3 regions of the Aestuariirhabdus haliotis genome follow, and region 2 is predicted to be linked to each of the others. Evidence: predicted binding sites of a transcription regulator. Region 2 holds the regulator's gene; each other region holds the start of a gene.

Region 1 (10,261 bases), on a different contig from region 2:
CGCAGTTTCGAGGTCAATATGGATGCGGAGCGTCGGGAATCACTCTATAAAGGCTGGCTCGATGCGGTTGCCCGGGTTAGCAGTGAGATTCCGGGCAAGTGAAGTGCGAGTGTCCAGTTGAACAAAACTGGACACAGGCTCGTCCATGATTGCTCCGGCATAAGCGGCCGGGGCAACGGCAAACAGGGATCGGTGCCGGTTTTTTTGAGGCTATCAGGCCTCGCGATAGGTGCGGGAAAACTCCGGATTGCCATCGGTCGGAGTGGCAAACACCACCAGGTGATCCGCCTCCACGCGTACGCCCATCTCTTCACCGACGTCCAGATCGAGGTGACTGGGGATCAGTGACTCAACCACACTGCCGGTGGGTAAGCGTAACTGGTATTGGGTGACGGCGCCCATAAAGGTTTTACGGATGACCGTTCCGAGGCAGCTACTGTTTTTGTCGGGGATAACATCGTCCGGGCGCAATAATACTTCCACGGGAGTGCCCTCGGGCCAGTTGAACACTCGGTTGCCGGCCAGCACTCCGAGTTCAGTCTGTATGCTGTCAGCCCGTTTCATCTGGCCGCGAATAAAGTGCCCCTGACCAATAAAATTGGCAACAAAAGGGGAGTTGGGCTCGTGATACAGCTCGTACGGAGTATCCCATTGCAGCAGGTTGCCCTCTTTGATGACACCGACCTTGTCAGAAAAGGCGAAGGCCTCTTCCTGGTCGTGGGTGACCAGGATGGCACTGATTTTCTGCTCTTTGAGAATCTCACGTACCTCCTGGCTGAGCCGGCGACGCAGGTCGACATCCAGATTGGAAAAGGGCTCGTCGAGCAGCAATAAACGGGGCTCGGGTGCCATAGCGCGCGCCAGGGCCACTCGCTGTTGTTGTCCGCCGGAGAGTTCGTGGGGGTAGCGCCGGTCCAGACCTGACAGGTTTACCAACTTCAGTAGACGTTTAACGGTCGCGCCTTTATTGCGCTGTTGCTTGATACCAAAGGCGATATTTTCGTAGATGGTCAGGTGAGGGAAGAGAGCATAGTCCTGAAACACCATGCCAATCTGGCGTTGTTCGGGTGGCAGCTGGTTATCTGCCGAGGAGAGCACTCGCCCATCCAGCCGAATTTCTCCTCCAAGCAGGGATTCAAAACCTGCGATTGCGCGAAGAGTGGTGGTTTTGCCGCACCCGCTGGGGCCTAGCAAGCTGCAGATATCACCGTCGTTGACGTGAAAACTCAGGTCATTAACGATGATCTGATGTTCATAGGCCAGCTTAATCTGGCTGACCTCGAGAAGTAGATCCATGTAGGTCCCGGTTAGAATTCGCCTTTGGCGCGCAGGAAATATGAAGGGGTATTTTAAAGGCTGCGTCCATCACGAGCAATGAAACTCATTCGCAATACTGTCGTAGATCAACGGGAGTGAAAAATATGGACGGGATTTATATTCAATTCATAGATCATCAGCTTGATTGATAGATCATCATCCATCTGGTGAACGCGGTTGCGTGAGGACTGAGGCCGGCGCTAATCTGATTCCATAATAATCATTGAGCACCATAACGAGTGCCCCGAGAGTAACCTGATATGTCGACCAGCGAACAAACCCATTACCGAGCCTGTCATCTGTGTGAAGCCATCTGCGGCCTGAAAATTGTCACTCAGGGAGATAAAGTGATCTCCATCAAGGGGGATGAAGATGATCCTCTGAGCCGCGGGCATATCTGCCCTAAAGCCGTAGCTTTGCAGGATTTGCACGAAGATCCCGACCGACTCAAGAAACCAATCAAGCGAGATGGTGATCAATGGCATGAGATCGAGTGGGAACAGGCCTTCAAAGAGGTGGCTGACGCGCTGTTTGCTGTGCAGGAGTCTTATGGCGCCGATGCGATAGCGACTTATCAGGGCAATCCCAACGCCCACAATATAGGTTCTATTACCCACGCAAAGCAGGTGACCAAGCCGATTCGAACTCGAAATCGGTTTACCGCGACCTCGGTCGACCAGCTGCCCCACCATCTGAATTCCCTTTGGTTGTATGGGCACCAGTTTTTGTTGCCGGTGCCGGATATTGATCGTACCGATTACCTGTTGATGCTGGGTGGTAACCCTATGGCGTCAAACGGTTCCTTGATGACAGTGCCCGATTTCCGCAAGCGTGTGAAAGCCCTTCAGGACCGAAAGGGACAATTGGTTGTCGTTGATCCCCGGCGTACCGAGACCGCTGAAATTGCCGATCAGCACCACTTTATTCGCCCCGAATCCGACGTTTTGTTGCTGCTGGCCATCCTGAATCGAATGTTAATGGCCGGGTATCGTGGCAAGGGGGAAATCGGCGAACGTTTGCAGGGCATTGAAACCGTAGCCGAGCGTATTAAAACCTTTACAGCAGCATCGGTCAGCAATCGCACCGGTATCGCTGCAGAAGACATAGAGGCGATGGCGAGCGCGCTGATGAAAGAGCGTTCACTCTGCTATGGCCGCATGGGGGTATCGACTCAACGATTTGGCGCACTCTGTCATTGGCTGATTAACCTGATTAATCTGGTCGGCGGCAATATCGACCAGCCGGGCGGAATGATGTTCCCGGCCCCGGCGATTGATTTCACCGCTTTTGGCCCGGCAGGGCATTTCAACAAGTGGCAGAGTCGTGTGCGCGGATTACCAGAATTTTCCGGTGAACTGCCGGCTTCGGCAATGGCAGAAGAGATGCTGGAGCCTGGCGAAGGCCAGATCAAGGCGTTGATGACCATTGCGGGGAATCCGGTACTGTCGACGCCCAATGGTAAACAGATGGAAAAAGCCCTGGCAGGGCTCGATTTTATGGTCGCCATTGACCCCTACCTGAATGAAACCACCCGTTTTGCCAATATCATATTACCTCCGGCTTCTCCCTTGGTGCATGAACAGTACGATATGGTGTTTCACCATTTTGCCGTACGCGATACCCAGCGTTATAGCAAAGCAGTCTTCGCCAAAGAGGAGGGGACGCTGCTGGATTGGGAGCTCTTCAATGGGTTGGGGCAGGCTATTGTCGAGCGCATGGGAGACAGCTTCCAGCCGTTGCCATCACCGCGGCAGGTGGTGGATCGCGGTTTGTCGGTCGGTGGTTTGAGTGTTGATGAACTGCAGCAAGCACCCAGTGGTATCGATCGTGGGCCCATGCGCCCCAATCTGCTGCAACGTATAAAAACCGCCGATGGCCAGATCCATTGTGATGTAACCGAGTGCTTGCAGGACATCGATCGTGTTGAGGCCGCAGCGCAGACTCCGGTACAGGGCTTGCAACTTATTGGTCGCCGTCATGTACGCTGCAATAACTCCTGGATGCACAACAGTCAGCGGCTGGTTAAAGGCAAGTCACGCACGGCGCTGTTGATGAACCCCGAGGATGCATCGAGCCATAGTCTGTCGGAGGGTGATAAAGCTGTGCTGAAATCCCGAGTTGGAGAAGCTCTTGTGACGGTATCCACTACTGACAGCCTGATGCCCGGGGTGGTCAGTTTGCCTCATGGATGGGGGCATCAGCGCCCCGGGGTTAAGCTTCGGGTAGCCTCTGAGCAGAGTGCCCCGAGTGCTAACGACCTCACCGATGAGTTGTGGCTGGATAGCTTGTCGGGCAACGCCGCCATCAATGGAGTGCCGGTGACCGTAAAGGCGGTTACTCCTGACTGAGGATATGGGGGACCAAAATGCAGGTATTTGTTGTAGAATGCGCGCAGGAGACGGTGAGGGCACTGTAAAGCAGACCAAGCCGCGGAATCGACGTTGATTACACAGAGGTAACCTGATGGATATTATGGATCAGATCAAACAGCAGATTGAAAGCAACAACGTACTGCTGTTTATGAAAGGCACCCCCAATATGCCCCAGTGCGGGTTTTCCTCGAAAGCTGCTCAGGTGGTGATGGCGTGCGGTGAGCGTTTCGCCTACGTCAATATTCTTGAGCAGCCTGAGATTCGTGCGAATTTGCCCAAGTATGCCAACTGGCCAACCTTTCCCCAGCTGTGGGTGGGTGGCGAGCTGGTAGGTGGTAGCGATATTTTGGTTGAAATGTATGAATCTGGCGAATTGCAAACCCTGATCAAGGAGTCTGCAGCGAAAGCGGATTCTGAATCTGACGCCGAATAAGCTCGGCTCCGGATCATGCCTTAAAGCACAAAGCCCGCAGATTGCGGGCTTTGTGCTTTAAGGGCTCGGCCTGTCCGAGAAAGGGCTTCAGGGTTGTGAGCTGGCAGACTGTAAATAGTTTTGCAGCCCCATTTTATCGATAAGATCCAGTTGGGTTTCCAGCCAGTCAATATGCTCTTCTTCGGAATCCAGAATCTTCTCCAGCAGTTCCCGGCTGACATAATCCCGAACACTTTCGCAGTAGGCGATCCCTTCGCGCAGGTCTGGCACGGCTCTCTTCATTTCAAGATCCAGATCGCTTTGTAGCATTTCAGGGGTGTTTTCACCGATGTTGAGCTTACCCAGATCTTGCAAGTTAGGCAGGCCTTCGAGAAACAGGATACGTTCGATCAGCCAGTCGGCGTGTTTCATTTCGTCGATGGATTCGTGGTATTCCTTTTCGGCCAGTTCGCTCAAGCCCCAGTCCTTGTACATCCGGGCGTGAAGAAAGTATTGGTTGATGGCAATCAACTCGTTGCCAAGACATTGGTTGAGGTGTTGGATGACCTTGCTGTCGCCCTTCATGATGCGCCTCCTGCAGCCGCTATCGCACTGATCTATTGATAACTCAGTATGGATCAAGCAAGTAGATTGGCAAGCCAGAGGCGGGCACTACCAGATCAGGCAGTGCTAATAGAGGTTATTCAGCCTGTGTTAAATGGCAGAATAATAATCGCAGCGCGATGCGCTGTTGTTGCTATCGGATTGGCGCAGAAGATCCCGAGTGACGCTGGCACATTTTCCGCATTGTGTGCCGACCCCCAGACTTTCGCGTAAATCACGCAGATTGCCGGCACCGGCATCAATCGATTGCTGTATTTGGCTGCTGGTGATTCCTTTGCAGAGGCAAACGTACATAAAGGGCTCTCTTGTCGGAGTGGATATCAGAATGCGCAAATGATAAAGCAAACAGGAATCATTATCAATTGTCTTGGGTTGTATTTATATCATTGTTTATCCAATAGTGATTTTCTATCGGTGTGCAAAGAAAAATCAATCGACGATTGCTGGGCTGCCCCAATGGGGCGGTGTAAAATTCTTAACCTGACTCAGTAGGCCGGGTGTTATACACTCAGCCTTCCAGAGAAAACCATCAGCAAGTCCAGTATTCTGCTAACTCGTCTTCACCTTTTGATTGTGCCCTATGGCAGGGTGTTGTTATTGGGTTGCTCATGGCTTTCGCTGGTAGTAGCACCTTTACCTTAAATTAACATTGGAGAGAATGATCCATGGGCGTATTAGTAGGCAAATCTGCACCTGACTTTACCGCAGCGGCTGTGCTGGGAAATGGCGAAATTGTTGATGAGTACACTTTATCAGCGGCCATCAAAGGTAAAAAAGCCGTTGTCTTTTTCTATCCGCTGGACTTCACCTTTGTTTGTCCTTCCGAGCTGATCGCTTTTGATCACCGCATCGAAGAGTTCACCAGCCGTGGTGTTGAAGTAATTGGTGTTTCTATCGATTCCCAGTTCAGCCACAACGCCTGGCGTAACACGCCAGTGAACGAGGGCGGTATTGGTCCCGTTAAGTACACTCTGGTAGCCGATGTGAAGCACGAAATCTGCCGTGCCTACGATGTCGAAGCCGAGGGTGGCGTTGCTTTCCGTGGTTCTTTCCTGATCGACGAAGACGGCCTGGTCCGTCACCAGGTGGTGAATGACCTGCCACTGGGACGTAACGTCGATGAGATGCTGCGTATGATCGACGCACTGGCGTTCCATCAGGAGCACGGCGAAGTATGTCCGGCAGGCTGGAACAAAGGTGACAAGGGTATGAACGCTTCACCTGACGGTGTTGCCAAGTACCTGAGTGAAAACGCTGAAGGGCTGTAATTACTTGACCTTAGTAATTAGCTTTTAGCAAAAAAGGGCGCATTGTTTGCGCCCTTTTTTGTGGTTGTCAGAACCCGTTTGGTTTGTGTATTTAATCGAGGTTCAGCGAAAGGGATTCCAGCCACCGAGTTCTTGCCAACGATTGACAATGGCACAAAACAGCTCCGCTGTTTTTTCGGTATCGTAAAGGGCTGAGTGTGCCTCGCGGTTATCAAATTCGATACCGGCCGACTGACAGGATTTGGCCAGTACGGTTTGTCCGTAGGCCAGTCCGGCCAGGGTCGCTGTATCAAAGCTTGAGAAGGGGTGAAACGGATTGCGTTTCAGTTCGCTGCGATTAACGGCCGCATTGAGAAAGCCCAGATCAAAGGTCGCGTTATGTCCGACCAGTACCGCACGGTTACAGCCGGTACTCTTGACCGTTTTGCGTACGATACGGAAGATCTTTTCCAGCGCCTCTTTCTCCTCCACAGCACCGCGCAGGGGGTTGGTCGGATCTATGCCCGTGAATTCCAGGGCCGCGGACTCAATGTTGGCTCCGGTAAAGGGTTCTACATTGAAGGAGATGGCTTCATCCGGATAGAGAAAACCCTCTTCGTCCATGCTCATGGTGACGGCGGCGATTTCCAGCAGGGCGTCGGTCGCCGCATTGAAACCACCGGTTTCGACATCGATTACAACCGGTAGAAAGCCACGAAAGCGGCCAGCCATCAGGGTTTTTGGCGGGTTCTCTTCGCTGTTCAAGATCGTTCCTCATCGATAACCTGCCACTGCAGTGTTTCACCGGCTCGTAATGGAACCAGTACCTGCTCCCCGAGCTGTTGTGTTTCTGGAATCGTCCAGGGCTGTCTACGCAGAGTAATCTGATCGGTATGGCGTGGCAGTCGATAGAAGTCGGGGCCATTAAAGCTGGCAAAGGCTTCGAGTTTGTCCAGCACTCCCAGTTCTTCAAACACCTCGGCGTAGAGTTCCAGTGCCGCATGAGCGCTGTAACAACCGGCGCAGCCACAGCTGTTTTCTTTGGCGTTTTGTGCATGGGGCGCCGAATCGGTACCCAGGAAGAAACGGTTATCGCCACTGGCGACCACGTCCCGTAAAGCCTGTTGGTGACGATTTCGCTTGAGCACCGGCAAGCAGTAGAAATGGGGTTTGATACCACCGACCAACAGGTGATTACGATTGTACATCAGGTGTTGAGGCGTAATGGTTGCACCCACATTGCTGTCGGCGGAGCGAACAAACTGGGCAGCGTCTTCAGTGGTGATGTGTTCAAAGACGATTCTAAGTTCAGGGTAGCGCTCCCTCAGGGGGGAAAGTTGCTGGTCGATAAAAGCGGCTTCACGATCAAAGATATCGATACTGTCGTGGGTCACCTCTCCGTGTACCAGTAGAGGCATGCCGACCTCAGCCATGGCTTCAAGGGCCGGATAGATGTTTTCCAGAGCGGTCACGCCTGAATCTGAATTGGTGGTGGCTCCGGCGGGATAGAGTTTGGCAGCCGTAACCTGACCCTCCTTATAGGCGGCCCGAATGGTCTCGGCGCTGGTGTTATCGGTCAGGTAGAGCACCATAAGCGGTTGCCATTGACGATCTGTTGGGCGCTGGGCAAGGATTCGCTCCCGATAGGCCATAGCCTCAGCCAGATTGGTTACCGGTGGCGTAAGGTTTGGCATGACGATCGCGCGGCCAAAATAACGGGATGCATCGGCGACAGTGTGTTGCAGGGCAGCACCGTCACGCAGATGCAGGTGCCAGTCGTCGGGGCGAGTGATGGTAAGAGTATCAGTCATGAGGCAAGCCTTGATTGCGGATCCTTGTAGCAGTTGCGCATCCTACCCCAAAGCCGCTGCTGACGGTAGCGGGGGCGTGCGATCAAAGTGATGGTGGCAAGCTTTTGTTACAGGGGTAAAGTAATTGTTGGCTTGGCCGATAGCGGAAAAGAGAGAAGAACGTAACAAGACATATTCGGGAGTGAGCGGTGCGAGGATTGGGTAAATGGGTTGTTATGGGGTCGGGAATGCTAGCGCTGCTGGTGAGCTCGGCTCACGCCATGACATACCGGGCACCAATCGACAATTCGATCTGGAGGCTTGAGGCTTCGGTTTTCGAATGTCGTTTATCCCATGCTATCCCCAGTTATGGCGAAGCGGTGTTTTCCCATCGCGCTGGCGAACGGGTCAGTTTCTATCTGGATAGTTGGCACCGGCCGATGCGACAAGGTAAGGCGGAAATGACCGCTCAACCCCCATCCTGGCGTATCGGCTCCCCGGTGCGTGAAATGGGAGCAGTCAAGGTGGTATCTGGACGCCAACCCGTTGCTATCAAGGGCTCTCTGCCCAGTTCGATGCTGGCCCAGCTCTATGGAGGCATGCAGCCGACGATTCATCGTTTGGCCTGGTACGACAGCAAGCAGCCGGTAAATGTGGAGTTGTCACCGGTGAATTTTCAGGTCGTGTATCAGCAGTATGTGAGCTGCTTGTCGCAACTGCTACCCGTCAACTTCGACCAGATACAGCGCTCTTTCGTGCTCTTCGATACCGGCAAAACCCAGCTTCGTCAGGAAGCCTTGCAGAAACTTGGCAATATCATCACCTACGTTAAAGCCGATCCATCGGTAAGCACCATTTTTATTGATGGCCACACCGATAACCGTGGTCGAAGGCTGGCTAACCGTGAACTATCCAAAGAGCGCGCAGAGGTGGTAAGGGATTATCTGCAAAAGCGTGGACTGCCTACGGATATGATTCTGCTGCGTTTTCATGGTGAGCGCTATCCAGTGGTTAGCAATAACACCGCCGCCAACCGAGCCCGCAACCGCCGGGTTACCATCCGTCTGGAAAAAGAAGAAAACTTCGATACTTGAGCCCATACCGGGCGCCATTTCGGTGTAACGCTGTACTCCGTTACCGACATCTAATCAAAGAAAGCTCGGAAAATTCACCTTATCCCGCTATCGGGCTGGGCTTTGGTTACGTGGGCGTTTAGAATACTCTGCCTTTTGGACGTGAAAACTCGGCAATCATCAGTAGAACAAACAAAGAGAGTGGAATAACTCGATGAAAAGCATCAATAAAGTAGTCCTGGCATATTCCGGAGGTCTCGATACCTCGGTTATCGCCAAGTGGCTGGAAGACACCTACCAATGTGAAGTGGTCACCTTTACGGCTGACCTGGGACAGGGTGAGGAACTTGAACCGGCTCGCTTGAAAGCAGAAGCGATGGGTATCAAGGAGATCTACATTGATGACCTGCGAGAAGAGTTTGTCCGAGACTTCGTATTCCCCATGTTCCGCGCCAATACCATCTATGAAGGTGAATATCTGCTCGGAACGTCCATTGCACGCCCCTTGATTGCCAAACGACTGGTAGAGATCGCCAATGAAACCGGTGCCGATGCGATCGCGCATGGTGCCACCGGTAAGGGTAACGACCAGGTACGGTTTGAGCTGGGAGCCTATGCGCTCAAGCCTGGCATTCAGGTGATCGCCCCTTGGCGGGACTGGGACCTCAGCTCCCGTGAGAGCCTTCTGGCCTACTGCGATTTGCACAATATCCCTGTGGAAAACAAGCAGGGCAAGAAATCGCCCTATTCCATGGATGCCAACCTGTTGCACATCTCCTACGAAGGAGGGTTGCTGGAAGATCCATGGAATGAACCGGAAGAGGATATGTGGTTATGGAGCGTCTCGCCCGAGGCCTCACCGGAAGAGCCCACCTACCTCGAACTGGATTACCAGAAGGGCGACATTGTTGCCATCAACGGTGAGCCCATGTCACCTGCCCAGGTGTTAGCGCACCTCAACCGGATCGGTGGTGCCAATGGTATTGGCCGTGTCGATATTGTTGAAAACCGTTATGTGGGCATGAAGGCGCGGGGTTGCTACGAAACACCGGGTGGCACCATTATGCTCAAAGCCCATCGGGCGATAGAGTCGATTACTCTGGACCGTGAGGTGGCTCATCTGAAAGATGAGCTGATGCCACGTTATGCCAAGCTAATTTATAATGGCTACTGGTGGTCTCCCGAGCGTGAGATGCTGCAACAGATGATTGATAACTCACAGCGTTTCGTAAACGGTAAGGTGCGCCTTAAGCTTTATAAAGGCAATGTGATAGTGGTTGGTCGCCAATCTACAGATACATTGTTTGACGAAAGTATTGCAACCTTTGAAGACGATGCCGGTGCTTATGACCAGGCCGATGCGGCCGGCTTTATCAAGCTCAACGCATTGCGCATGCGCATTGCTGCCAAAAAAGGGCGCAGTCCT
Region 2 (10,261 bases):
GACATGAGACAGGCCATGAAGCTGGTCAAAGATGATCTGGGTGACGATGCTGCTATCCTGTCCCAGCGCTCGGTTACGGGTGGGGTAGAGGTTTCGGCGTCGCTGGATGCCAACCTGCCTCGTAGCGATGCCTTTGGTCCCAGCGGTCACCGCGCTACTCTTGATAATGCCTTGGCAGAGGCCCGTAAAAAAGTCTCTGTTGCTGAGCGAGGAGGGGCTGCTACCCAATCTTCGGATCAATTTGGTGCCTCGGATGTGGCTTCTGAAGCAGCGGTTAAACGAACCCTGGAGTCCATTCAGTCGGCGCGAAGTACGGCAGCGCCTTCCCGTCCATCGGGTAATGCGCGGGGGCAGCAACAGACTCTTGAATCCATGCGCGATGAATTGAATGATATGAAAGCGCTGTTGCAGCAACAACTTGGTGGTGTTGCCTGGGGGCAATTTGTTGACCGTACACCGCAGCAGGCTATGTTTTGGCGTCGATTAAGCGGCATGGGGTTGTCATCAACACTGTGCAATCAATTGATAAAGATCATTGAGCCGCAGGCTTCAGCGGCTCATAATTGGCGGCGAATTCTTGCCGCTTTGGCTCGTCAGCTTTCAACCACCCAGAAAAATCTGGTGATGGAAGGAGGCATTTTCGCGTTTATCGGCCCTACTGGTTCTGGCAAAACGACCACCATAGGTAAGTTGGCCACCCAATACGTTCTGGAGCATGGGCCCGAGCAAGTAGCTCTGGTGACCACGGATTGCTATCGGGTGGGGGCTTCCGAGCAGGTGAAGGCGCTGGGCCGCATCCTTAATGTGACAGTTCGGGTGGTTGATGATCCGAGACGATTGCAAGAGACAGTAGACAGTTTGAGTGGTAAGTCCCTGGTGCTGATCGATACGGCAGGGCTAAACCATCAAGATCCTAATCTGCAACTACAATTAAGCGTGCTCCATGAAGTAAGGCCAATGGTGCGCAGTCTGCTGGTTTTAGCGTGCACCAGTCAGCAGCAGGTTATTCGAGCTGCGTATCATACATACGGCAAAGCCAGGTTGGTTGGGACAGTACTGACGAAGCTTGATGAAGCATCCAGCCTGGGAGAAGCCATTAGTCTGGTGGCCGAGCATGGTTTGCCAGTATCCTATCTGGCTGATGGGCAGCGAATTCCGGAAGATGTTTGTCTGGCGAAAGCTCATAATTTGATCAGTCGGGCGGTGGCTATATCGGAGCAATTACCGGAAGATGATGAAAAAATGATCAATGAGTTTGCGGTTAGCCAAAGGCGGGATTTCCAGCCCGCGGCTCGCTATGTAAGTTAAGGTATTGAAGCTAGACTGGGTACAAGCGTACAGAGGTTAGCAGTGATAAAAGCCGACAGAGGCTTCAGCGGGAATACTGATAATGGTGGAAGCAATCTATGGGTAATCAACAGCCTGTGCAAGTGATAGCTGTGACAGGTGGTAAAGGCGGTGTTGGTAAAACCAATGTCTCGGTGAATATCAGTATCGCACTGGCGGAGATGGGTCGCCGGGTTATGTTATTTGATGCTGACCTGGGGTTGGCTAACGTTGATGTGCTGCTAGGCTTGTCTGCCAGCAAAAACCTTGAAGATGTGATGGCAGGCCGTTGTGACCTGCGCGAGATTCTGCTCAACGGTCCCGGTGGGATCAAGATCATTCCTGCCTCTTCGGGTGCCCAGTCGATGACCGAGCTGAGCCCTCAGCAGCATGCCGGGATGATCAGTGCATTTAGCGACCTGAGCGGCCAGCTGGATGTCCTGATCGTTGATACTGCGGCAGGTATTTCGGACAACGTGATCAGTTTTGTACGCGCTGCCCAGGAGGTCGTTATCGTTGTAACGGACGAACCGACGTCAATTACCGATGCCTACGCGCTTATCAAACTGTTGAATCGTGACTATAACCTGATGCGTTTCAGGGTTGTGGCGAATATGGTTCGTTCTCCCCAGGAGGGGAGAAACCTCTACAATAAGCTGGTGAATGTCACGGATCGTTTTCTTGATGTGGCTTTGCAATATATCGGGGCTGTGCCTTTCGACGAAGCGGTCCGTAAAGCCGTACAAAGGCAAAAAGCGGTTATGGAGGCGTACCCCAGAAGTAAGGCGTCGCTGGCTTTGAAGGCATTGGCGCAAAAAATTGACGCCTTGCCTTTGCCCACTTCATCCAGGGGGCACCTGGAATTCTTTGTTGAAAGCCTGGTGGCTGGTGAGCACGGGGCTTAATCATGGTAGCAGTAGCGGAAGGACTGGGGATGTATACCGATAATCAGGCCGAATCGCTGAATATTCTTGTAGAGCGGCATTCGCCGTTGGTGAAGCGTATTGCCCATCATTTGGCGGCCCGACTGCCTGCCAGTGTGCAGGTCGATGATCTTATTCAGTCAGGAATGATTGGCTTGCTTGAGGCCGCACGTAAATACGATGGTTCAAAAGGGGCGGCATTCGAAACCTATGCTGGCATTCGAATTCGTGGTGCGATGCTCGATGAGGTGAGAAAAGGCGACTGGGTGCCACGTTCGGTACACCGCAATGGTCGCCGTGTGGCGGAGGCCGTGAAGTCTGTTGAATCTCGATTGGGGCGTGACGCTAAAGATAATGAAATAGCGGCCGAACTACAGATTAGTATCGACGAATATCACTCGATGCTAAATGACTGCATGGGGAGTCGCCTGTTCAGTTTTGACGATTTGCTTGATAGTGAAGACAGCCATCACGAAGGAGCGTTGTTATCGCCAGACATTGATCTTCCCCATGAGGGTGTTCAGACCGACCGGTTTTTGAAGGCCCTGGAAGAGGCGATCACCACGCTGCCAGAACGTGAACAGCTGCTGCTTTCTCTATACTACGACGAAGAGATGAATTTGAAAGAAGTGGGGGCTGTACTTGGTGTGAGCGAGTCCAGAGTAAGTCAATTACATAGCCAGGCGGCTCTGAGATTGCGATCCCGGCTTGAAGGGTGGGTGTCAGATTTGGGGTAATCCTTTCATTCACCAACTAGACTTGTAGAATATAGTGTTTTGAACACACTAAACATAGAGGTTTGACGGAGGCCGGTTTGGACAAAAATATGAAGATCCTTATTGTGGATGATTTTTCTACAATGAGACGCATCATCAAGAATCTTCTTCGAGACCTGGGGTTTACCAATACTTCAGAGGCTGACGATGGTCAGACGGCGTTGCCGATGCTGCAAAGTGGGGATTTCGATTTTCTGGTCACCGACTGGAATATGCCCGGCATGACGGGTATCGATCTGCTTCGCGCGGTACGGGCCGATGCCAAGTTGAACACGCTTCCGGTATTGATGGTTACGGCGGAGGCCAAGCGCGATCAGATAATTGAAGCCGCACAAGCGGGTGTTAACGGATATGTAGTCAAACCGTTTACTGCCCAGGCGTTGAAAGAGAAGATCGAAAAGATCTTTGAACGGGTTGATGCCGGGGGTTGATAAGGGCTGTATATGACGCTTTTCACACACGATAGGGACACTACCGAATTGGAATCAGATCTTAAAGTTCAAGCGCAAAAACTGGTCGAGCTGCTCGAATCCGGTGATGTTTCTTCAGCTGTTAATGTTATCCAAGAGCTGAATGAGATGCGTGATCAGAGCCTTTATCAGGAAGTGGGCAGGTTGACTCGTGCATTGCATGAATCGCTTATGAACTTCCATATTGATTCTGGTATTACCGGGAAGGATCAAGAAGAGATCTCCCACATGGCCGATGCGTCCGATCGCCTAAGCTATGTCACGCAAATGACTGAAAGTGCAGCCAACAAAACGATGGATATTGTTGAAAATTGTACGCCAACGGCGGCTGAACTCGGAGTTGAAGCTAAGGCCTTGGGGCTTGAGTGGAAGCGATTTATTAATCGCGAGATCTCCCCCGATGAATTTAGAGTGTTGAGCAAGAAAATTGGTCCTTTTCTTGAGGCAACTGAACAACGTTCGACTGACCTGGGTAACAGCCTTAATGACATTATTATGGCGCAGGATTACCAGGACTTGACTGGGCAGGTCATTAAGCGGGTGGTCAGCCTTGTATCTGAAATTGAAGACAGCCTTGTCCATCTTGTTCGTATGGCGGGTAAAGTTGATCAAATGACGGGAATTGAACATGAAGATATGCAGAAGAAACCTGCTGTATCCAGTGTTGAGGCCGAAGGTCCACAGATCAACAAAGAGCATCGAGAAGACGTTGTTTCAGGGCAGGATGAAGTTGATGATCTTCTGTCCAGTCTAGGGTTCTAAGGAGCACTGTATGAGTTTTGAGGCCGACGAAGAGATCCTGCAAGACTTCCTTGTCGAAGCGGGTGAAATCCTTGAGTTGTTATCGGAGCAGTTGGTTGATCTTGAAAACCAGCCGGATGATATGGATCTCTTGAACGCAATTTTTCGCGGCTTCCATACGGTAAAGGGGGGGGCAGGTTTTCTCTCCCTGAATCCTCTGGTTGAATGTTGCCATATTGCTGAAAATGTTTTCGACATTCTCAGAAATGGACAGCGTCAAGTGACGCCTGAATTGATGGATGTTGTTCTTCAGGCGCTGGACTCAGTCAATGTCATGTTCACAGAGGTTCGTGAGCGTGAAGAACCAACGCCCGCCGACCCGGAATTACTGCGCCAACTCTCTCTTATGGCCCAGCCAGAATCAGAAACAGCGGAAGAAGCCGCTGTTGAAGAACCTGCGGTTGAAGTTGCTCCTGCCGTCACAGAAGCGGTTGCCCCCGCGGCAGATAACCAGTCTGCGAATGATAATAGTGATATCAGTGATGATGAGTTTGAGCAACTGCTTGATGCTATTCAGGATGATCAACCTGCCAAGCCTGAAGCTTCAGCGGAGGGCTTATTTCAGCCTGGCACTGAAGTATCATCGACAGGCTCTAATGACGAAATAACCGATGATGAATTTGAGGCTTTGCTCGATAAGCTGCATGGTGATAATCCCATAGCTGGCGCTGAAAATACCGCGCCTCCTGCTGCTTCTCCTGCCAACAGTAATAGCGACGAAATTACGGATGATGAATTCGAGGCTTTGCTGGATCAATTACACGGCGATTCTGCTCCAGGCGAGAGTGCAGTGAGTCCTGCGACTCCGGAGCCGACACCCATTGCCAAGTCTGGCGACGGTGATGAAATATCCGATTCTGAGTTTGAAGATTTGCTCGATCAGCTGCACGGTCAAGGTAAAGGGCCTGCGGCTAAAGCTCCTGAGACAGCAAAAGAAATACCAGAAAAATCGGTTAAAAAGCCACCGGAGCCCGTAGCTAAATCTGCGCCCAAGGCCGCCGTAAAAACGCCTGCAAAGGCAGCCGCCAAGACACCAGCAAAAGCCAAAGAAGCAGCCCCGCCAGCTGAAACAACCGTACGGGTTGATACGGCTCGGCTGGACGATATTATGAATATGGTCGGCGAGCTGGTTTTAGTGCGTAACCGCCTGGTAAGGCTTGGACTCAATAACAATGATGAGTCATTATCGAAAGCCGTCGCTAACCTGGATGTGGTAACTGCAGACCTGCAGCTTTCTGTGATGAAAACGCGGATGCAACCGATCAAAAAAGTGTTTGGTCGTTTTCCTCGTGTGGTTAGAGACTTGGCACGCAACCTGAAGAAAGAGATTAATCTGCAGCTTGAGGGCGAAGAGACTGATCTCGATAAGAATTTGGTAGAAGCCTTGGCCGACCCCTTGGTTCACCTCGTTCGGAATTCGGTTGATCATGGTATCGAAAGCCCGGAAATAAGAGAGTCAGCGGGTAAGGATCGTAAGGGTAATGTGATCCTTGCTGCCGAACAGGAAGGTGATCATATACTTCTTTCCATCGCCGACGATGGCGCTGGTATGAACCCCGATAAATTGAGAGCGTTAGCGGTCGAGCGTGGTCTCTATGACCAGGATGCTGCTGACCGTTTATCCGATACTGAATGCTTCAACCTGATATTTGCGCCTGGATTTTCAACCAAGAAAGAGATCTCCGACGTGTCAGGTCGGGGAGTGGGAATGGATGTGGTGAAGACCAAAATTTCCCAGCTCAATGGTATTATTGATATTCAATCTGAAGCGGGAAAGGGCACAACCATCCAGATAAAAGTGCCTTTGACTCTTGCGATTATGCCGACGTTGATGGTGATGTTGGATCAACAAGCGTTTGCGCTCCCTCTTGTCAGTGTTAATGAAATTTTCCACCTTGATCTATCTAAAACAAACGTCGTCGATGGTCAGGAAGTCGTGATTGTTCGTGATAAGGCACTGCCATTATTTTACCTCAAGCGTTGGTTGGTCGAAGCCGGTGTGGTTAGTGGTGGCGATTCAGATGAAGGTGCAGAAGCCCATGTCGTGATTGTGTCTGTCGGCACTCAACGGGTAGGCTTTGTCGTCGATCAGCTGGTGGGGCAGGAAGAAGTGGTTATTAAACCTTTAGGATCGATGTTGCATGGCACCCCTGGTATGGCGGGTGCAACAATAACCGGTGACGGTCGCATTGCACTGATTTTAGATGTCCCAAGTATGCTGAAGCATTACGCACGCAAACTATAAACCTTTTATGTACTGCGGGTTCTTGTACTAAACCCGTTAGCCATGACAGATGATTGGAGAAGCCGGGTGGCAGTTAAGGTATTGGTTGTTGATGATTCTGGTTTTTTTCGTCGCCGCGTAACCGAAATTCTTAAATCTGATTCCAGCATAGCGGTAGTTGGAACGGCGAGTAACGGTCGCGAAGCGGTAGATAAAGTGGCGGAGTTAAAGCCAGACGTTGTTACGATGGATTATGAAATGCCGGTCATGGACGGCATTACTGCTGTTCGGCAGATTATGTCGAGTAATCCGACACCTGTTTTGATGTTTTCCTCTCTGACACATGAAGGGGCCAGAGTTACGCTTGATGCGCTGGAAGCCGGCGCTATTGATTTTTTGCCCAAGAATTTTGAGGATATCTCTCGCAACAGTGACAAAATCAAGCGGGTGCTGTGTGAGCGAGTAAAAACTGTTTCTCGCAGTATGAGACGGGCTTCCGCGCCAGCCCCTGCGGCACGCAAGGTACCCTCTGCACGGCCCGCTAGTACGCTGACCCAACCCCGTGGAGCGGCCAAACCTTCAGGCGCCACAAATAAACCGCTAAGCTTTAATCGAGGCAGTGCCAAACATAAATTGTTAGCGATTGGCACATCGACCGGTGGGCCAGTCGCCCTTCAGAAGGTATTAACCGAGCTGCCGGCAAATTTTCCAACGCCAATTGTCTTGATACAACATATGCCGGCTACCTTCACCAATGCTTTTGCCGAACGTTTGAACCGTATGTGTAAGATTACGGTGAAAGAAGCCAAAGATGGAGATCGCTTACAACCTGGTGTGGCTCTGCTGGCACCGGGAGGTAAACAGATGATGGTTGATTCCAGAGGTGGAACGGTGAAAATTCTGCCAGGCGATGAGCGTTTGAATTACAAGCCTTGTGTGGATGTTACCTTTGGCTCGGCCGCCAATGCTTTTGGTGGCAAGGTACTGGCCCTGGTATTAACCGGGATGGGGGCTGATGGACGTGATGGTTCGCGTCTTTTGAAGTCTAAGGGCGCAACTATCTGGGCCCAGGATCAGGCGAGTTGCGTGATATACGGCATGCCAATGGCGGTGGTCAATGACAACCTTGCAGATGCTGTGGTTTCTTTGGATGATATTTCTGCGCGCCTGGTAGAGGCCATTTAGGATGGATCTGCTAAGTGTTTTCGGACTGTTGCTGGCGCTTTTTGCGGTAATCGGTGGCAACTATCTGGAGGGTGGGCACGTTGAGGCCCTTATCAATGGGCCTGCAGCCATTATTGTTTTTGGCGGTACCATTGGCGCGGCTTTTATTCAAACATCCGGAAGAACCTTTCGCAGAGCATTGGCCATTCTCAGTTGGGTTTTTTTTCCACCCAGAATCGATATCGGTCAAGGTATTTCCAAGGTAGTAAACTGGAGTATGACGGCTCGAAAAGAGGGCCTTCTGGGCCTGGAAAGCATTGCTGATGCAGAGCCTGATGCATTTGCTCGCAAGGGGTTACAGTTATTGGTTGATGGCAGTGAGCCGGAAGCTCTGCGTAATGTACTTGAAGTCGATCTCTACTCAGCTGAAAGTGTTGACCTTCATGCTGCCAAGTTTTATGAGTGCATGGGCGGGTATTCCCCGACAATCGGCATTATTGGTGCCGTTATGGGGCTTATTCATGTGATGGGGAATCTAGCCGACCCGTCACAACTAGGAGCCGGTATTGCGGTGGCGTTTGTCGCTACTATCTATGGTGTTGCGTTTGCCAACTTGCTGTTATTGCCCGTAGCCAACAAACTCAAATATAACGTTCATCAAAGCTCGCAATATCGTGAAATGATGATTGAAGGTATTCTGGCCATTGCTGAAGGCGAGAATCCCCGTGCTATTGAATTGAAACTTCAAGGCTTCCAAGGCTGAGGATCCGTATTATGGCCCGCCGAAGACAACAGGAAGAGCACGAAAATCTGGAGCGATGGCTGGTTTCCTATGCTGATTTCATAACCTTATTGTTTGCCTTTTTTGTGGTGATGTACTCGATCTCTTCGGTGAATGAAGGGAAGTACAAGATCTTGTCTGAAACCCTGGTCGGAGTTTTTAATCAGCCGCCACGCAGTGTTAATCCGATACAGGTGGGTGAGTCGCCGGTTCGAGATCGTAGCAGCAGTGATGACCCTATTGCGATTCCTCATGGCCAGCAAGTGGCAATTAATCCGAGAGAGGGAGGTGATAGAACTTTCACGGAAGAGGAAGCCACAGAGAATCTGGAAGTAATAGGAGATAATCTAAAGACCGCTTTTAGCGAGTTAATTGCCGAAGAAAAAATCAGTGTCACCGGTAACGAGATGTGGGTTGAAATTGAGATGCCTGCCAGTTTGCTATTTGACAGCGGCGATTCCATACCGAAAAACGCGGCTTTTGATATTTTGCGTAAAGTAGCCGATATCATTAAACCCTATAGTAATCCGGTTCATATAGAAGGCTTTACAGACAATATACCAATCAACACCGATCGTTTCCCTACCAATTGGGAGCTTTCAGCCGCGCGGTCCGCTGCGGTGGTTAGAATGTTGGCCAATTACGGGGTTGCCCCAGAACATCTTGCCGCGGTGGGTTATGGTCAGTTTCAACCGGTATCTTCCAATGCGACTGCGCAAGGCCGTGAAAGTAACCGTCGTGTCGTTATGGTGATTTCAAAGAATCTGGATATACGCCGTGCGATTAATCCAATCGGTGTGGATCGGGCTGGCGAATATGAAAGTGTCTTACGGCAAAGGTTTTCGCCATCAGCCCCAGCGCAATAGAGTCGGGTGAGGTCGTTGGTGAATGTGACGTTTATTGGAATGTTTTCGGGCATGGATATTGCTGTTTCTTGTAAGGGAGCGCTAAAAGCGACAATAAATCGACGAATTGCAGCCGCCAGGGAGGCTTATCAGTCTGCAAGCGTTGCGGGAATCAGGTGACATTGTGAGAATTTGGGCGGTATCCAATCAAAAAGGTGGCGTGGGTAAAACGACTACGGCAGTCGCTCTGGGTGGCTTGCTAGCTGATCGTGGTCAACGAGTGCTCATTATTGACCTTGATCCGCATGGGTCGATGACGAGCTACTTCGGCTATGATCCAGACTCGATAGAGCACAGCAGCTATGACCTTTTTATGCACAAAGGTGATATTCCTGCTGATCTTCCGATGAGCGTTCTTAAGGAGACTTCCTCGGAGCTTTTGCATTTAATGCCCGCCAGTACAGCCTTGGCGACACTTGAGCGACAAATGATGGGGCAGGGTGGCTATGGTTTGGTTTTGGCGAAAACCCTGGCCCAACTCTGGGATCATTATGATTATGCCCTGATCGATACACCTCCACTATTGGGTGTCTTGATGGTTAATGCCCTGGCAGCCTGTGAGAAGCTATTGATACCGGTGCAAACAGAGTTTCTTGCACTGAAGGGGCTGGAGCGGATGGTGCATACGTTGGCCATGGTTAATCGATCCCGTAAACGTGAGTTGCCTTATTTGATCGTGCCGACAATGTTTGATCGTCGAACCCAGGCGTCTTTACAAGCCATGAGAGCCATTCGCAGCGAATACAAAGATCGCGTCTGGCAAGCCCATATACCCGTTGATACGCGCTTGCGTGATGCCAGTCGACAAGGTGTTACGCCATCTTCCTTTGATCCGGAATCGCGAGCGGTACGTGCTTATCAGCATTTGCTCAAAGATCTGGTCATGGCGGC
Region 3 (10,261 bases), on a different contig from region 2:
AATTGCGATGCCCGTACTACGGATGGAAGCCGTTGCAGTGTGCGCCTCGATCGAATCGATTCACCAGGAATGTATGTTGATGGTCATTCCAATCACTGCGACAAACATCGAGGTCTAAGTGCGGTAGAAGCTGTTAAAGCAGCAAGAAGTAGCCAATAATCGCTTTCCCGGGCGCCCCCAAACCTGCTTACATTTAGTTATAATGCCCCTTTGTCTCAGGCGTATGGTGCTATGGAACAGTTTAGAAACGTGGGTGTCATCGGCCGCCTTGGTGGTCTGGAAGTTGTCGACACTTTAAAGCGCCTGCTGGATTATCTCGATCGGCGTGATCTCAATATTATCCTGGAAGAGAGTCTGACGGCGGCTTTGCCTGACCCTGGACTGCAAAGCGGCAGCTGTAAGATGCTCGGTGAAGTCTGCGATCTGGTGATCGTGGTGGGGGGCGATGGCAGTTTATTGGGGGCCGCCAGGGCGTTGGCACGCAGTAATGTGCCAGTACTGGGCGTTAACCGTGGTCGCTTGGGGTTTCTTACCGATATTTCTCCGGATGAGATCGATACCCTGATCGGTGAAGTGCTCGATGGTCGCTATATCATGGAAAGCCGGTTTCTTCTCGAAGCCCAGGTCAAACGTAACGGCGAGCCTACGGGGCAGGGGGCTGCTTTGAATGATGTGGTGTTAAACCCCGGCAAATCGGCTCGGATGATTGAATTTGAACTCTATATCGAAGGGCAGTTCGTCTATAGCCAGCGTTCCGATGGCATGATCATTGCCAGCCCGACAGGCTCAACCGCCTATGCCCTGTCGGCAGGTGGCCCCATTATGCACCCCAAGCTGGATGCCATGGTGTTGGTGCCAATGTTCCCTCATACCCTGAGCAGCAGGCCCATTGTTGTTGACGGTAACAGTGAGATCAAGATAGTCATCGGCGCGGACAACGAAGTCTATCCCCAGGTTAACTGTGACGGTCAGGAGATCATTACCACCCAGCCCGGTGATACCGTTACCATTCACAAAAAACCCCATAAGCTAAAACTGATTCACCCGTTGAACCATAACTTCTACGAGATCTGTCGTTCCAAGTTGGGCTGGAGTAGCAGGCCGGGGAGCTGATTCATGGCTGATCTTCAGCAAGCCGCAGGATTTGATCTGATCGGCGATGTCCATGGTTGTGCATTGACGCTTCGACTTTTACTGGAGCGCATGGGTTATAACCAGGTTGATGGTCATTACCAGCACCGTCAGCGTCATGCCATTTTTGTTGGCGATGTTATCGATCGTGGGCCGCGTATTCGTGAAGCCCTGGGTATTGTCAAGGCGATGGTCGACGCTGGTGGTGCCACCATGCTAATGGGGAATCATGAATATAATGCCCTCTGTTATTGCACCCCCGTCGATGGGCAAAGTGATACCTTTCTACGTGAGCACAGTCCCAGGCATTTACGCCTGATTAAAGACACTCTTGAGGAATATGAGGCCCATCCTGAGGAGTGGCAGGGGATGCTCGACTGGTTTCTGACCCTGCCGTTGTTCCTGGAGTTGGAGAGTTGTCGTGTGGTGCATGCCTGTTGGGACTCCCAGTTAATTGATCAATACCAACAGCGCTACGGCAGCAACCAGTTAAATGACCAGCGGCTCAGAGAGTCGGTGGACAAGTCGACCTTGTCGGGGCGGTTGATGGACCGACTGACCCGAGGCTTGGATATACGCCTTCCGGATGGTTTAACTGTCACCAGCAAGGACGGCTTTGTCCGCCATTTCTTTCGTGCTCATTTCTGGAAAGATAACCCGGAAACCTACAACGATGTGGTGTTCCAGCCAGACCCCTTACCCGAACCCATCGCCCATCGGCGTATGAGCCCTCAGGAGAAGCAGCGTCTGTTCCATTACGATGGCGAGCAAAAGCCACTGTTTATCGGTCATTATTGGCGCACCGGAACTCCACAGGCGATCACCTCTAATATCGCTTGTCTGGACTACAGTGCCGTCAAATACGGCAAGCTGGTCGCGTATCGTATGGACCAGGAAACCTCACTCTGTAATAGCAAATTTGTCTGGATCGATGTCGATCCCCAGGAACCGGATCTGCCTGAGCGGGAGAGTGATGCCGATGATTAAAGCATTGAGTACGGATTCGAATCGGGATCTGGGCCCGTTTTCACGCTGGTTGTGGAAGGCGGGGCTACCACACCGCATTTCGGAGGAGCGTGGTCAGCAAGTACTGTGGGTAGCGGATGATAGAGCAGCCCAGGTCGCCCGAGAGGCGTTGATGGCCTATGAGCGCGGAGAGCTTGAGGGTGTTGCCGAGGAAGACGGCCATGAACTTGCTGTTAACCTCAACGCTTTATTCCAGATGCTGGTTCAGCATCCGGTGACGATTGTGTTAATCCTGGTGACGGCCGTTATTTCTTTGCTTACCGGGTTTGGCGGCGATGCGCGTTGGGTGCACTGGCTGAGCTTTGTTGATTTTGAACTGGTTGCCGGTTTTCCCTATTTCGTCACCATTGCCCAGAGCCTTGGTGAGGGAGAATACTGGCGCTTGTTAACGCCCATTTTTCTCCACTTTTCTGCAATTCATCTGATCTTCAATATGCTTTGGCTGTTTATCCTGGGTGGGCGTATAGAAATGCATCAGGGGGGGCGGTTCCTGCTGTTATTGATTCTGGTCACCGGGTTGTTGTCGAACGTTGGCCAGTATGTATTTTCGATGGAGCATCCACTGTTTGGCGGTTTCTCCGGTGTTGTCTACGGATTGTTGGGCTATTGCTGGATTTACAGCCGCTTCCGTCCTGATGCAGGGCTCTCGTTGCCCAGGACGGTTATCGGTTTTATGGTGGGCTGGTTGTTGATCTGTTTCACCGGAATACTGGAAGTGATAGGCTTCGGCGATATTGCCAATGCAGCCCATACCATAGGCTTGATAAGCGGCTGTGCACTGGGTGGCCTGCTGGGTTTTATGCACCGCCAACCCGAATCCACTGAGGAGTCCTGATGAGTTCCGATAGCATGACCTATGAAAAACTTCTGGGAAGCATTACCCCGGAGATTTACCAGAATCTGCGTACGGCGGTTGAATTGGGTAAATGGCCCGATGGGCGTAAATTGACACCAGAACAACGGGAGCAATGTTTGCAGGCAGTGATTGCCTGGGAGCAAAAGAATGTGCCAGAAGAGCAGCGTACGGGATATCTCGAACAGTCGTGCTCATCCAGTAAAGATGCCAGCGAGCTTGATACCATCCAACCCTTGAACCTGACTCGACACTGATGGCCGAGTTTGACTACCAGGGTCCCCTGGCCAAGATGCTGACGACCCACAGTGACCCCATTCGGTATCAGCTGGTCATGGGGGAGCAGCACATTGATCTGAATGCCCTGATGGGTCACCGGTTACACCTAAACTATCTCGGGCAAGTGCACTGCCAGGCCTGCGGTCGTAAGGGCAAGAAAAGCTTTGGCCAAGGCTACTGTTACCCCTGTTTTCGTTCCTTACCGCAATGCGATAGCTGCATGATGAAGCCCGAGACCTGTCATTTTGATGCCGGTACCTGCCGAGACGAAGAGTGGGCTCGTGAAGTCTGCATGCACGACCATATCGTGTATCTGGCCAATTCTTCGTCGCTCAAAGTGGGTATTACCCGTATCTCCCAGGTGCCAGTACGATGGATGGATCAGGGTGCCAGCCAGGCGCTACCCATTTATCGGGTGGCCTCGAGACGTCTATCGGGGTTGGTTGAGGTGATTTTCAAGCAACACGTCAGCGATCGCACCAGTTGGCAAGCCATGCTGAAAGGCGCACCAGAGCCGCAAAATTTGCGCGAGCAGGCGACCCGTCTGTTTGACTTGTGTCGAGAACCCCTGGCCGAACTGGAGCGGGAGCAGGGTATACATCGCCTGATCAGGCTCGACGATGCCAAGCCCTATGATTTCACCTATCCGGTGAGCCGCTACCCCACAAAAGTAAAAGCCTTTAACTTCGATAAGGAACCCCTGGCCAGTGGTGTCCTCGAAGGTATCAAAGGGCAATACCTGATTTTCGATACCGGGGTGCTCAATGTCAGAAAATTCTCCGGCTATCTGGTCGGTTTAAGCCTGGAACAGGAACACGTTTGATGAAAGACGCTCAACCCAGAACCATCTACCTGAAAGATTATCGTCAACCCGATTATTGGATTGATCGAACCCGACTGGATGTTGCCCTGTATGAAACGCATGCAATAGTTGAGGCTACTCTGGATGTGCGCCTTAATGACAGCCAGCATGATGCCAATAAGCACTTGCCGGCGTTGGTCCTGGACGGTGTCGATCTGGAGCTGGAAGAGCTTTGCCTGAACGGTAGCGTTGTTGAAGCCGATGGCTATGAACTAGTACCCCAGGGGCTGTCCGTGCCAGCGCCTGGTGCGGCCTTTGAGTTGAAAACACGGTGCCGTATCGAGCCCCAGAATAATACGTCGTTGGAAGGTCTCTACAAGTCCAACGGCATGTTTTGCACCCAGTGTGAAGCAGAAGGCTTTCGTAAAATCACCTATTACCTTGACCGGCCCGATGTGATGTCGGTGTTTGATTGCCGTATCAGTGCGGATAAATCACTGTATCCGGTCCTGTTGAGTAATGGCAATGAGCAGACTCGTGGTGATGAGCCCGAAGGGCGACATTGGGTTGAGTGGCATGACCCCTTTCCCAAGCCAGCTTATCTGTTTGCTCTGGTTGCTGGCGACCTGCAGCATGTCAGCGACCGCTTTGTCACCCAAAGTGGCCGTGAAGTGACTCTGCAGTTGTTTACCGAACCCCGTAATATTCATAAATGCGATCATGCGATCGACTCTCTGAAACGCGCCATGCGCTGGGATGAAGAGGTCTATGGCCGTGAATACGATCTGGACATCTTTATGATTGTGGCGGTGGACCATTTCAATATGGGAGCCATGGAAAACAAGGGGTTGAACATTTTCAACTCCTCCTGCGTACTGGCCAGTGCCGATACGGCAACCGATAGCAGCTTTCAGCGCATCGAAGCGATCGTTGCCCACGAGTACTTCCACAACTGGTCGGGTAATCGGGTGACCTGTCGTGACTGGTTCCAGTTGAGCCTGAAAGAGGGCTTCACGGTTTTTCGCGATGCGGAGTTCTCGGCCGATATGAATTCGCGTTCGGTGAAGCGTATAGAGGATGTCAGCTTGCTGCGGACCGCCCAGTTTGCCGAAGATGCAGGCCCTATGTCCCACCCGGTTCGCCCGGAATCCTATATGGAAATTTCTAACTTCTATACCCTGACCATTTATGAGAAAGGGGCTGAAGTCGTCCGTATGATCCATCGTCTGTTAGGTCGCGATCGTTTTCGCAAGGGCAGTGATCTCTATTTTGAGCGTCATGACGGCGAAGCTGCAACGGTTGAAAATTTTGTTGCAGCGATGGAGGAGGCTGGTGATATTGACCTGAACCAATTCCGCCGCTGGTACCAGCAAGCAGGAACACCCGAGCTGAACGTCACTGACGAGTTCGATAGTAGCCAGGGACTTTATACCTTGCAGGTAACCCAGAGCTGCCGGGCGACACCTGGCCAGAGTGAGAAGTTGCCACTTCATATCCCGTTGGCGGTAGGGTTGATCAATGCAGAGGGCGATGATTTGTTGCCCGAAGGCACACGAATGCTGGAACTGGTTGAGCAGACGCAATCTTTCAGTTTCGAAGGGCTCAGTGCTAAGCCTGTACCTTCGTTACTTCGTGGATTCTCAGCCCCGATTAAGCTCCATTATGACTACAGCGATCAACAACTCGCCTTTTTGATGGCCAATGACAGCGATGGCTTTAATCGCTGGGATGCTTGCCAGCAGCTGTGTGTCAGGGTTTTGCAACGTATGGTCTCGGCTTATCTGGCAGAGCAACCCATGCAGGTTGATGCGGTATTAACCGAGGCATTTGGTGAATTGCTAGGCAGCCCTGTAGAGGATCCTGCGGCGCTTGATGCGATGCTGGCACTCCCTAGCGAAGCCTATCTGGCGGAAATCTCCAGCGAGGTGGAAGTAGAAGCCAATCACGCGGCCCGAGAAGCTCTGGCTAATCACCTTGCCACAGTGTTTGCTGTGCGATTCTCTGAGTTGTATCAAGGCTGCCAGGCGAAGGGGCCCTACCAGGCTTCAGCGAAGGACATTGCCACGCGTAGCCTGAAGAATGCGGCCCTGGGCTATATCGCCCGAAGTGCCGATCAGGGGATCGAACTTGCCAGGGAGCAATACGATCAAGCGGATAATATGACCGATCGTTTCCGTGCCCTGGCTACTCTGGTGCATAGCGAGCGCAATGGTTCGGTTGAATTGGCTGATAGCTATCTGGATAAATTCTATAATCATTTTAAGAATGACCCGCAAGTTATTGAATTATGGTTGTCTGTTCAGGCTTCATGCCAGCGAGAGGGGGCACTGGAACGGGTCCAGAAACTGATGGAGCACGAGGCCTTTGATGCGGATAATCCCAATAAACTACGCTCTCTGATCGGGGTCTTCTGCTCTCAGAATACCACCGGTTTCCACAACCCGGCCGGCTATGCCTTTTTGGCGGATCAGGTGATCGCATTGGATGCGCGCAACCCCCAGATAGCTTCACGACTGGTTACGCCCTTGACCCGTTATCGTAAATATCCGGCGCTTCGCCAGCAGCAGATGCGCTCTCAGTTGGAACGAATATTTGCCCAGCAACTGTCTCCGGATCTTTATGAGGTGGTCAGTAAAAGCCTTAAATAATGGCAACACTGATAGCCAATCAACAGCCTGCTAAAGGCTGATCGATTGGCTATTGCCCAGCAGTGTCAATCGATAGCGTTTACTCTTGGTTACCCGGGTAAACTGATGACAGGCTGAGTTATAAAACTGTCCATGGGTGACCTGCACCGACGAAGCTTTCGCGGGTAGACGGCTAAAATTGAGCTGACTGTTGTTGTGCAGATACAGGCTGAGAACGGGGGTCTTGCCGTCAAAAAACTGCATAAGGGCATCCTGGGCGTTGTTATTAACGATATTCAGGCTGGCTTCCCCTGTATCCCCTTGCAAAATTTCACCATCGAATGGCCGGGGTTTCGGGTATTGATCACAGTTTGCTTTGCGCGCTCGCCCAGCATCGCCAAAGCCGATCTCGGCTTCCCGAACAAACCCCTTGTGCAGACCGCTACTGACCTCTAGCCAGCCATCGGGATCCACTCTATGGACATCCACTGTTGCGAACAGGGGTAACCGGGTCAGCACACGGCTGTTGTCATCGGCTTCTTGCATCAGATTCACCAGACCCAGGCTGTAATGACTACCCAGGCGCTGATCGGGATATAGCGTACGATGAAAGGGGGAGATAACAACGGGGTCGCCAGCGCCTAATGGTCTGGGCGTCTGGTGTTGCGGAAGAAACCAGTGGTAATTGAGCACTATAACCACTGACAGTAGAGGTATTAGTAACAGGCTGCAGTGAGCCAAAGTTGATATCAGCAGTGGTTTATTATCCCGACTTCCTGGCAGTGACGGGTTACCAAGGCGCATTAACAAACGATCAATACGCTGGATCAAGTTCTGGTCATCGGAGATGGACTTTGCTTCATCCAATAACTCTAGCGCCACGGTGTTGTGGTTAATTTGCAGTTCATGGTTAGCCAGCCGATACAGTAATACGGCATTGTCTGGTGCTATCTGCTGGCCCCCTTTGGCGTTGGCCAGCAAGGTAGCTGGCATCTTTAGTGCGCCGCCTAGGGACCACCAGCCCAGTATAAGATTATGCAGATTGGCGATCATTGAGTGTTTCAGCGCACAGCCCGCACACAACATAGCACGATGGGTATCCGTTATGGTGGTCAACAGCAGGCCGGTGATACGAGTAATGTCGCGACTGCGTATGCTGCGATGAATAATGCCGCAGCGTTGGCACCTGGGAGGTAAGGGAGCCCTCGGCAAGGGGGTGCTGCGCACTGCTTGAACTTCAGTGGGTTCCTGGGTTGGCGGGCTTTGATCGGGTTCCGGTACTTTGTTGCCCGTATAGGCTTGTTTGAGACGGCTTTTGTTCAGTATTACTTCATCTCTACTGCTGGGGTGACTGTTTGTTGGCGAGGCTGTGGTTGCAACCGTTGCTGGATTTGTCTGTCTTGATAAGTCAGTTTTCGTGGCTGCTTTCTGATTGTCCATCTGATGCAGCAGGGTTCTATAAGCGTTTTGTATGCCCTTGAATTGCTCCGTCGTATCCTGCTCGATATTCCTGTCGGGGTGAAGCAGGGCAACGCGTTTACGGTAGGCGCGGCGTAATTCCTCACGACTGGCATCCGGCGTCAGGCCAAATAGTTGGTAAAGTCCATCGGTGTGATGTGCCATAGTGGGTGCCTGCGGCGAGAAATTGGAATTAACCGGCTCAGAGTTAATCTAAATCAGTATAGCTTTTGTCTAAAGGCCAGTCAGCGATTGCCGATACATAGAGTACCCCCAGTACCATTCAAATCGGTAATTTCCCCATGAACCTTGCACAATTATCCAACGGCGCTTTGACCAATTCCCCTTTTTTCCGGGATCGTAACTTTGGCGATCTTGGTCTCCCTAATGCTTCCGGGCTTACCCGTGATGGCGCTGAGGGGAGGCAAGGGATGGATGCCTTACAAGGTGCACTGCTTAAAAAACTGCAACGGGTTCCTGCCAATGAACCCGTGAATTTTCAGAATGACTACACACCCGAGAAGGTGGCTGATCGATTAACCAATCATATCCGGGGCTACATGGAGCGTGAAAAAGCGGCTGGCGCCAGCGATGAGCGTTTGCAAGAGCTTTACGATATTGGCGTTAATGCGGTGGCAGAAGGCTTTGCCGAAGCCCGTGAGATTCTCGATCAAATGGGCGTGTTAGGCGGTCAGATTGCCGCGGATATAGACCAGACCTTCGACCTGTTCAGTCAACAAGCCGCCGCTATGCGGGATGAATTGATTCCCCCTCCAGGTTCTCCTGATACCTCAACTCCGGAGATCAGCACCCAGGCTTATCAGAGTTATTTTGCCGCCGAGGCTATCAAGGTCGAGCGCAGCTTTGATTTTGAGCTGGTTACGGCAGAAGGAGACAGGGTCACGATCAGTGCATCGGGTGGTGCTGGCTATGCTCAGGGGAGTTATCTTGGTAGTGAGACCGATGAAGAGGGCAGTCGCTCTGTCGTAGCCAGCTCCAGTGCTTCTTACCAGCGTGGGTCTTTTGCCTTTGAGGTGCAGGGTGACCTGAATGAAGAGGAGCTTGAAGCCATCGATGCATTGCTCTCTCAGGTGAATGATCTGAGCGATAGTTTTTTCTCTGGCAATCTGGATGAAGCTTTCAATAAGGCGCTTTCCCTTGGTTTTGATAGCAGTCAGATCACACGCTTCGAATTGGATCTGAGCCAGACCCGCACCTATACCGCTATAGAACAGTATCAATCGTTCCAGGGTGAACCTGCAGAACCTGCCGCAGGAATTCGGGAACTGGCGGAATATGCCAGGGGGCTGCAAGAAGCACTGGAGGAAGCCAGCCGCTTCGAGCAACCTAAGGAACTTCTGAACAAGTTACTGGAGTTTGAAGACAGCCTGCGGGCAGAGCCACAAGAATTGCAAGGCTTGCTGGATAATCACCGCGCACTGAATGAATGGCTGCTTGAGTCACTTTAAAGCTGACTTTACTTTTTTTCAGCCTATATACAGCTCTAAAGCAGAAAAAATCGGGTAAACTGACGGGCCTTTACATGCGGTAAACGGCCCTATGCTTACCCTGATTTTTTATACTACCAGTGGCTGCCACCTGTGCGACCAGGCGCTGGAACTGCTGCAACCTGTCATCGAACTCAACGCCCTGCAGCTGGAACTCATCGATATTGCCCAAAGTGATCGGTTGATCGAAGATTACGGTGTGCGTATTCCTTTGATTCAACTTAAGGGAAGTAAGGCTGAGTTGGGGTGGCCCTTCGATGAAGCAAAAGCGCTGGATTTTCTAAATACCTCTCTGGAACAACTCGATCATGTTTGAATTGATCCTGGGCGGTGTTCGTAGCGGTAAAAGCCAGTTGGCAGAACAACGGCTGACGTCAGGAAATGGCACATGTGGTTATATCGCAACAGCAGATTCAGCAGCCTATCAGGATGATGCGTCGTTTCGTGATCGCATCAATCTGCATCGACAGCGGCGGCCTGATCACTGGGAGTTGATTGAAGAGCCTTTGTATTTGGCCCGGGCTATTGAACATTCAAGTGCAGACCGCTTGCTGGTTGACTGCCTGGGAGTCTGGCT

What was found. Region 2 encodes FliA, which starts transcription of late flagellar genes. Its sites were predicted from a motif close to CTAAAGTTNNNNNNNNNNCNGCCGATA; they were not measured.
Region 1: the regulator FliA is predicted to act here: its motif matches at 7,899-7,925, upstream of MIB40_RS11220 (flagellar protein MotY).
Region 3: the regulator FliA is predicted to act here: its motif matches at 8,411-8,437, upstream of MIB40_RS03615 (DUF5610 domain-containing protein).

What each region holds. Positions count from the first base shown of each region.
Region 1 is NZ_JAKSDZ010000017.1:3,676-13,936, forward strand. Features, by position in the region: gene glpK (glycerol kinase GlpK) at 1-102, shown strand, start outside; gene MIB40_RS11180 (ABC transporter ATP-binding protein) at 214-1,296, opposite strand; gene MIB40_RS11185 (molybdopterin-dependent oxidoreductase) at 1,578-3,665, shown strand; gene grxD (Grx4 family monothiol glutaredoxin) at 3,781-4,122, shown strand; gene bfr (bacterioferritin) at 4,210-4,686, opposite strand; gene MIB40_RS11200 ((2Fe-2S)-binding protein) at 4,816-5,019, opposite strand; gene MIB40_RS11205 (peroxiredoxin) at 5,391-5,993, shown strand; gene rnt (ribonuclease T) at 6,096-6,704, opposite strand; gene pyrC (dihydroorotase) at 6,734-7,783, opposite strand; gene MIB40_RS11220 (flagellar protein MotY) at 8,011-8,856, shown strand; gene MIB40_RS11225 (argininosuccinate synthase) at 9,050-10,261, shown strand, end outside.
Region 2 is NZ_JAKSDZ010000002.1:235,356-245,616, reverse strand. Features, by position in the region: gene flhF (flagellar biosynthesis protein FlhF) at 1-1,308, shown strand, start outside; gene MIB40_RS03005 (MinD/ParA family protein) at 1,407-2,231, shown strand; gene MIB40_RS03000 (RNA polymerase sigma factor FliA) at 2,261-2,986, shown strand; gene MIB40_RS02995 (chemotaxis response regulator CheY) at 3,076-3,456, shown strand; gene MIB40_RS02990 (protein phosphatase CheZ) at 3,505-4,257, shown strand; gene MIB40_RS02985 (chemotaxis protein CheA) at 4,268-6,541, shown strand; gene MIB40_RS02980 (protein-glutamate methylesterase/protein-glutamine glutaminase) at 6,608-7,705, shown strand; gene MIB40_RS02975 (flagellar motor protein) at 7,707-8,447, shown strand; gene motD (flagellar motor protein MotD) at 8,459-9,331, shown strand; gene MIB40_RS02965 (ParA family protein) at 9,495-10,261, shown strand, end outside.
Region 3 is NZ_JAKSDZ010000003.1:68,347-78,607, forward strand. Features, by position in the region: gene MIB40_RS03575 (hypothetical protein) at 1-159, shown strand, start outside; gene MIB40_RS03580 (NAD(+) kinase) at 232-1,113, shown strand; gene MIB40_RS03585 (metallophosphoesterase) at 1,117-2,118, shown strand; gene MIB40_RS03590 (rhomboid family intramembrane serine protease) at 2,111-2,992, shown strand; gene MIB40_RS03595 (YeaC family protein) at 2,992-3,267, shown strand; gene MIB40_RS03600 (DUF2797 domain-containing protein) at 3,267-4,112, shown strand; gene pepN (aminopeptidase N) at 4,112-6,739, shown strand; gene MIB40_RS03610 (J domain-containing protein) at 6,770-8,341, opposite strand; gene MIB40_RS03615 (DUF5610 domain-containing protein) at 8,479-9,645, shown strand; gene MIB40_RS03620 (glutaredoxin family protein) at 9,737-10,000, shown strand; gene cobU (bifunctional adenosylcobinamide kinase/adenosylcobinamide-phosphate guanylyltransferase) at 9,993-10,261, shown strand, end outside.